Linked DNA regions of Rheinheimera salexigens. Each later gene encodes a partner of the first gene's protein in a complex. Links are inferred from orthologs where the notes say so. Each region holds a gene or a part of one and is shown on either strand. Other genes may lie near its edges. The genes, in order: BI198_RS05645 and sdhA.

Region 1 (3,278 bases):
TGCAACATCCATACCTTCGAACATGGTTTTAGGCACAGCTTGAGTTAGGGCATCATGACGTTCGCCATAAGCTTCTGCAGCTGGAATATCGGCTTTAAAAGTCTCTCCGCTAGTTTTACCAATTAATGCTTGCTCTAAGCCGGGGATTAATGAACCGTGGCCAAATAGAAAGACTAAAGGCTCGCCACCTTTAGAAGAGTCTAATTCGTCACCAGTTTGGTTAGTAACGGTATAGTGAATGGCGACAACTTTGTCTTGAGAAATGGTCATGAAAACCTCTGTTTTATAAGGAGTAAGGTAACGGTACTATTTGCAACGACGGCGCACTGTCGCTGTTCAACCGCAGAGAATCTGCCGGTGTTATGTCATTGGGCAGCACGGCAATCAACCATAATGTATTGTTGATATTAGCTGCATTAACAACCTGGCCAGTCCGGCGCCAGTTTTCGTTTAATTGCAGTTCAATGTCTGTACCTGCAGCAGGCAATTCATCGGTTTCAGCAGTAAGAATAAAGGCAGCGCGTTTATTGCCACCACGGTACTTTAAGCGGGCGACTGTTTCTTGGCCGATATAACAGCCTTTAGTAAAACTAATGGCATCAATAGCTTGCAGGTTTAACATTTGTGGCACTAACTGGCCAATTAATCCGTGTTCAAGATAACTAAAACCGCAACGAATATGCTCTGCTAACCATAAATTTGGCGCCGCAAAAGGCAGTGCTTGGCTCATCAATTGTTGTGCCGCACTAATTGACTGCAACATAATAAAGTGGCTTTGGCCTAAACGCAGCAATAGGGCATTATTGTGCCGACTTAATTGGCCAATGTCAGGCAGGCTAAAGCCTAACTCTGCAATTAAGGCACTGACCTTAGCTTGCTCTGTACCACCAATACCAAATACGGCATATTGGTCTTGGCCTGAGCTAAAGGAGACTTTAGAGAAAACACCGAATTTTTTCCATTGCTCGGTAGAGGCGGTTAATTCATCTCTAAAAGCGATAACGATTAATGGTGCTATTTCACTATCAGAACTATCAGAACTATCAGAACTATCAGAACTATCAGCGCTATCCTCTTTAGTCGCAGTGCAAATATGGAATTGCGACCACATTTTGCCCTTAGCGTCACAATGGGCGCCACGTAGAAAAGCCGTGTTAGTCAGCGCTGCTATATCGCAGGTAGTTTGGCTTTGCATATATTTAATCGTGTCAGCCCCACTAATGCTTAGGGTGTCAAAAGCCGGTAAAGGCGCAATAAATGCTTGCTCTGGCTCTGTAGATAGCCCAGCGTAATGTTCAGCGGTTAACCATGATGTATGCATAATAACGTCAGCTAATTTAACTCAATTAAGTGGTGATAGTATAATCATTGGGGAATGCAGCTAAAAGCTCAACCCCAAGACGGAAAATTTGTTAGAATCGATGTTTAATATCATGCTCATTTAAATCTGAGCCACGCATAAGGTGAAGTATGACAGAATTGATGATTAAACCAAGATTGCGCTGGGCATGTCGCCGCGGCATGCTTGAGCTAGATGTGCTTTTGGCTCCTTTTGTTGAAGAGGGCTATGACGCGCTTAGCTTAACGCAAAAACACGACTTTGAGCGTTTGTTAGCAGCGGATGATCCTGATTTATTTAGTTGGTTTATGGGCCATGGCAAGGCGAAGGACCCGGCTTTACAAGCTTTAGTCGCTGTGATCTTGGATCGTGTCCGAGTTTAATCTTTGTTTGCAATCATCGACACTAGCCCAGTGCTTACTTTGGCTAGTGTTACCTTCTCCCTTATTGGTATTAATGGCTAATCCGGTACCCACCAGCGGTTGGCTAATCATTATTCCGTTGTTGTTAGGCTATTATTTAACGTGGTTGGCCTTAATTCAACGGCGCCAAAATAAGCAGCTCGCTACAATAACGGCCGACGGGCAATTACATTGGTTTGCACCCATAAATGATACCGGTCAGGTTAAAGTAGGCGGCTTAGTCAGTCAGTATGTGCTGCGTTTAGATTGGTATAGCGATAATCAACAGCGGTTATTGCAACAGTGGATTTTTTTCGATCAGTGTCAGCCCACCGACTTTCGAGCTATTGCTAGGGTAATAAGCCAAACTAATTGGTCCGTGACTAAACATAATAAGCTTAGCGAGTGACGTTGGCTGACTTAGGGTATAGTCACTCGCGAATCAACGGCGTTATTTAGGTTCAAGTATGGTCGGTTTACTATCGGCTAATAATTTAGGGTAATCTAGATTGTAATGCAAACCACGGCTTTCTTTGCGCTGCATAGCGCTATGGATAATAAGCTCAGCCACCTGAACTAAATTTCTTAATTCTAATAAGTGATGGCTAATATGAAAGTTACTGTAGTATTCATTAATTTCTCGCTGTAATAACTCTACCCGATGTAACGCCCGAGCTAAGCGCTTATTAGTGCGCACTATACCCACATAATCCCACATAAAAAGTCGCAACTCATGCCAGTTATGGCTAATAACGATTTCTTCATCTGAGTCGCTAACACGGCTATCGTCCCAGGCCGGAACATTTTCCAGAGCGGTTGTGGTGTCCAGTTGCTGCAAAATATGTTTTGCCGCAGCTTGGGCAAACACCACACATTCTAATAATGAATTACTGGCCATGCGGTTAGCGCCATGTAAGCCGGTATAAGCGACTTCACCCACAGCATATAAGTTGGTTATATCAGTTTGGCCATCTAAAGACGTGACAACACCGCCACAAGTATAATGTGCTGCCGGCACCACTGGGATTGGTTGTTGGCTAATATCAATACCGATACTTAAACATTTGGCATAAATAGTCGGGAAGTGCTCAATAACAAAATCTTTTGGTTTATGGCTGATATCTAAATACACGCAATCAGCGCCAAGACGCTTCATTTCAAAGTCGATAGCACGGGCGACTATATCCCGCGGGGCCAGTTCAGCGCGCTCGTCAAACTCAGGCATAAAGCGGCTGCCATCAGGGCGCAATAAATACGCGCCTTCGCCACGCATAGCTTCCGTAATTAAAAAGTTGGGCGCATCTGGGTGATATAAGCTGGTAGGGTGGAATTGGTTAAACTCCATATTGGCAACTCGGCAGCCGGCTCGCCAGGCCATAGCAATACCATCGCCACTCGCTACATCGGGGTTACTGGTATAAAGGTATACTTTACTGGCACCACCGGTAGCTAACGCCACAAAGCGCGCTCGGATCAGTTCCACTTTGCCAGTTGATGTGTTTAAGACATAAGCGCCATAGCAACGTTTAGCATCTAAG
Region 2 (3,328 bases), 550 kb from region 1 along the record:
AAATATATACTATCGCTGTTTTAAACGGTTCACTCAGTAATATTTTTTTGCTGAATCTGGTAAGACTATCCAGCTTGAGCAAAAAAGTGTATTGAAATTGAATATTGGGTGTTGACTGTTTATACAGCAACGACAACGACAATGACAACAAGAGCTCGATTATGGGCATCGATGGGCAAGCACTGTGAAAAAACAAAGACCAGTTAATCTCGACCTTTCCACCATATCGTTTCCGGCACCTGCCATAGCGTCAATACTGCACCGTGTTTCTGGCGTGGCAATGTTTTTTGCTTTGGTATTCGTTATTTGGGCCTGGGCATATTCGTTACAGGACCAACAGAGCTTTGAATATGTCAAAGAACTGATGACGTCTATCTTCGCTAAAATTATTGCATGGGGCACTATTTCCCTACTTACGTACCATATTGTTGGCGGTATTCGTCACATGATTATGGACCTAGGCCATTGGGAAGAGCTGCGTTCAGGTGACATAAGTGCAAAATTATCAATTGCACTATGGGCTGTATTATCAGTATTAGCAGGAGTTTGGTTATGGTTCTGAATCAAGCAAGCCTGAAACGCGATGGCGTGCAGGATTATGTATCACTGAGAGCAACAGCTGTAGTGCTGATGCTGTACAGTTTTTTTATTCTTGGTTTCTTTATATGTACACCAGAAGTAACGTTTGAAGTATGGCAAGCTTTGTTTGCTAACATTTTTATGAAAGTGTTTACTTTATTAGCGTTAGTCTGTATTGCCGTGCACACCCGCATTGGTTTATGGCAAGTATTAACTGACTATGTGAAGTCAGCGAGATTACGTGCCGTTTTACAGTTTTTCCTTTATACGCTGGCTTTCGCTTATGTAGCGGTTGGCCTGTTTGTTTTGTGGGGTGCTTAAGTGACTATTCCAGTAAGAGAATTTGATGCCGTCGTAATCGGCGCAGGTGGTGCGGGTATGCGCGCTGCATTGCAAATTACAGAATCAGGTTTAACCTGTGCTTTATTATCTAAAGTTTTCCCTACGCGCTCGCACACAGTGTCTGCTCAAGGTGGTATTACGGTAGCATTAGGCAATAGCCACCCAGATAACTGGGAATGGCACATGTTTGATACGGTTAAAGGTTCTGATTACATTGGCGACCAAGACGCTATTGAATATATGTGTAAGACAGGTCCAGCAGCGATTACTGAACTAGAGAATATGGGTTTACCTTTCTCTCGCTTTGAAGACGGCAGCGTCTATCAGCGTCCTTTTGGTGGCCAATCAAAAAACTTTGGTGGTGAGCAAGCTGCTCGTACCGCCGCAGCGGCTGACCGTACCGGTCATGCGTTGTTACATTTGCTGTATCAGCAAAACGTAAAAAACAAAACTCAGGTCTTCAGCGAGTGGTATGCCCTTGATTTAGTTAAAAATCAAGATGGTGCTATTGTTGGCTGTACTGCTATTGATATCGAAACCGGCGAAATCGTTTACTTTAAATCTAAAGCAACGGTTTTAGCGACCGGCGGTGCAGGTCGTATCTTTGCCTCTACTACCAATGCTCACATTAACACCGGTGATGGTATCGGTATGGCGCTACGTGCCGGCGTACCATTACAAGATATGGAAATGTGGCAGTTTCACCCAACCGGTATTGCCGGTGCGGGTACACTAGTCACTGAAGGTTGCCGTGGTGAAGGCGGTTACTTATTAAATAAAGATGGCGAACGCTTTATGGAGCGTTATGCGCCTAACGCTAAAGATTTAGCGGGCCGTGACGTTGTTGCTCGTTCAATGATGACTGAAATTCGTGAAGGTCGTGGTTGCGAAGGCCCTTGGGGTGTTCACCTTAAGTTGAAGTTAGATCACTTAGGTAAAGACGTATTAGAAAGCCGCTTACCTGGTGTTTGTGAACTTTCTCGTACTTTTGCTCACGTTGACCCAGTTAAAGAGCCTATTCCGGTTATTCCAACTTGTCACTATATGATGGGTGGTATTCCCACAAACGTACATGGTCAAGTTATTCATCCTACAGCTGATGGCAAGCAAACTATTGTTGCTGGCTTATTTGCTTGTGGTGAAATTGCTTGTGTATCAGTACATGGTGCTAACCGCTTAGGCGGTAACTCGTTACTCGACTTAGTGGTGTTTGGCCGTGCTACCGGTTTACACTTAGGTGAAGCGTTAGCTGCTAATACTGAAACACGCGCGGCTTCAGAGTCTGATATTGAAGCGGCATTAACACGGACTAGACGTTGGGAAGACTCGAAGCCTGGTCAAGGTGAAGATCCAGTCCAAATTAAGAAAGACTTACAGCAATGTATGCAATTAAACTTCTCGGTATTCCGTGAAGGTAAAGCTATGGCTGAAGGCTTAGCAGAATTGAAACAGATCCGTGAACGTTTACAATATGCTCGTTTAGACGATAAGAGCTCTGATTTTAATACTCAACGTATTGAGTGTTTAGAATTAGATAACTTAATGGAAACTGCGATAGCCACTGCGGTAGCCGCTAATTTCCGGACGGAAAGTCGTGGTGCACATGCCCGTTTTGACTTCCCAGATCGTGATGATGAAAACTGGTTGTGCCACAGCGTATTTACGCCAGACACAGAATCAATGTTTAAGCGTGAAGTAAACTTGGAACCAAAATTCCGTGAAGCTTTCCCGCCTAAAGCACGTACATATTAAGAGGGCACAGCGATGAAGAAGTTAGTTTTCTCAATCTATCGTTACAACCCTGATGTTGATAAAGCACCACGGATGCAGGATTATACGTTAGATAATCCTGAAGGGCGCGACATGATGGTGCTGGATGCACTGATCAGGTTAAAAGAACAAGATCCAACGTTATCCTTCCGTCGCAGTTGCCGTGAAGGCGTTTGTGGCTCTGATGGCATGAATATCAATGGTAAAAATGGTTTAGCGTGTATCACACCATTATCGGCAGCTGGCACTAAGGGTGGCAAAATTATTGTTCGTCCTTTACCTGGTTTACCGGTAGTGCGTGACTTAGTGGTTGATATGGGTCAGTTTTATACTCAGTATGAAAAAATTAAGCCGTATTTAATCAATGATAATAAGTTACCACCTGCAGGGGAGTTTAAGCAGTCAATTGAAGACCGCGAGAAACTTGATGGATTATACGAGTGTATTTTATGTGCTTGTTGCTCAAGTTCTTGTCCGTCGTTTTGGTGGAACCCAGACAAGTTTATCGGTCCAGCCGGTTTACTTAATGCGTACCGCTTTTTAGTTGATAGTCGTGATACAGCGACAGACCAGCGTTTAGACGAGTTAGATGATGCGTTCAGCGTATTCCGTTGTCATGGCATTATGAATTGCGTTA

What was found.
Region 2: the proteins of BI198_RS05645 (region 1) and sdhA are in contact, whole or in part, in a crystal structure (PDB 6C12), measured with the Escherichia coli proteins. The link is inferred for Rheinheimera salexigens from one-to-one orthologs.

What each region holds. Positions count from the first base shown.
Region 1 is NZ_MKEK01000001.1:1,223,709-1,226,986, forward strand. The notes cover bases 148-3,096. They hold BI198_RS05645 (FAD assembly factor SdhE), read left to right. Parts: upstream 148-1,470; coding sequence 1,471-1,722; downstream 1,723-3,096. Other genes in these bases: BI198_RS05635 (FKBP-type peptidyl-prolyl cis-trans isomerase), read right to left, coding at 148-270; ygfZ (CAF17-like 4Fe-4S cluster assembly/insertion protein YgfZ), read right to left, coding at 284-1,321; BI198_RS05650 (protein YgfX), read left to right, coding at 1,709-2,149; nadB (L-aspartate oxidase), read right to left, coding at 2,192-3,096. Outside these bases: more of BI198_RS05635, read right to left, coding at 1-147; more of nadB, read right to left, coding at 3,097-3,278. UniProt on the Escherichia coli protein: An FAD assembly protein, which accelerates covalent attachment of the cofactor into other proteins.
Region 2 is NZ_MKEK01000001.1:1,775,313-1,778,640, forward strand. The notes cover bases 288-3,286. They hold sdhA (succinate dehydrogenase flavoprotein subunit), read left to right. Parts: upstream 288-900; coding sequence 901-2,673; downstream 2,674-3,286. Other genes in these bases: sdhC (succinate dehydrogenase, cytochrome b556 subunit), read left to right, coding at 288-562; sdhD (succinate dehydrogenase, hydrophobic membrane anchor protein), read left to right, coding at 553-900; BI198_RS08160 (succinate dehydrogenase iron-sulfur subunit), read left to right, coding at 2,686-3,286. In the rest of the region: more of sdhC, read left to right, coding at 185-287; more of BI198_RS08160, read left to right, coding at 3,287-3,328. UniProt on the Escherichia coli protein: Two distinct, membrane-bound, FAD-containing enzymes are responsible for the catalysis of fumarate and succinate interconversion; the fumarate reductase is used in anaerobic growth, and the succinate dehydrogenase is used in aerobic growth.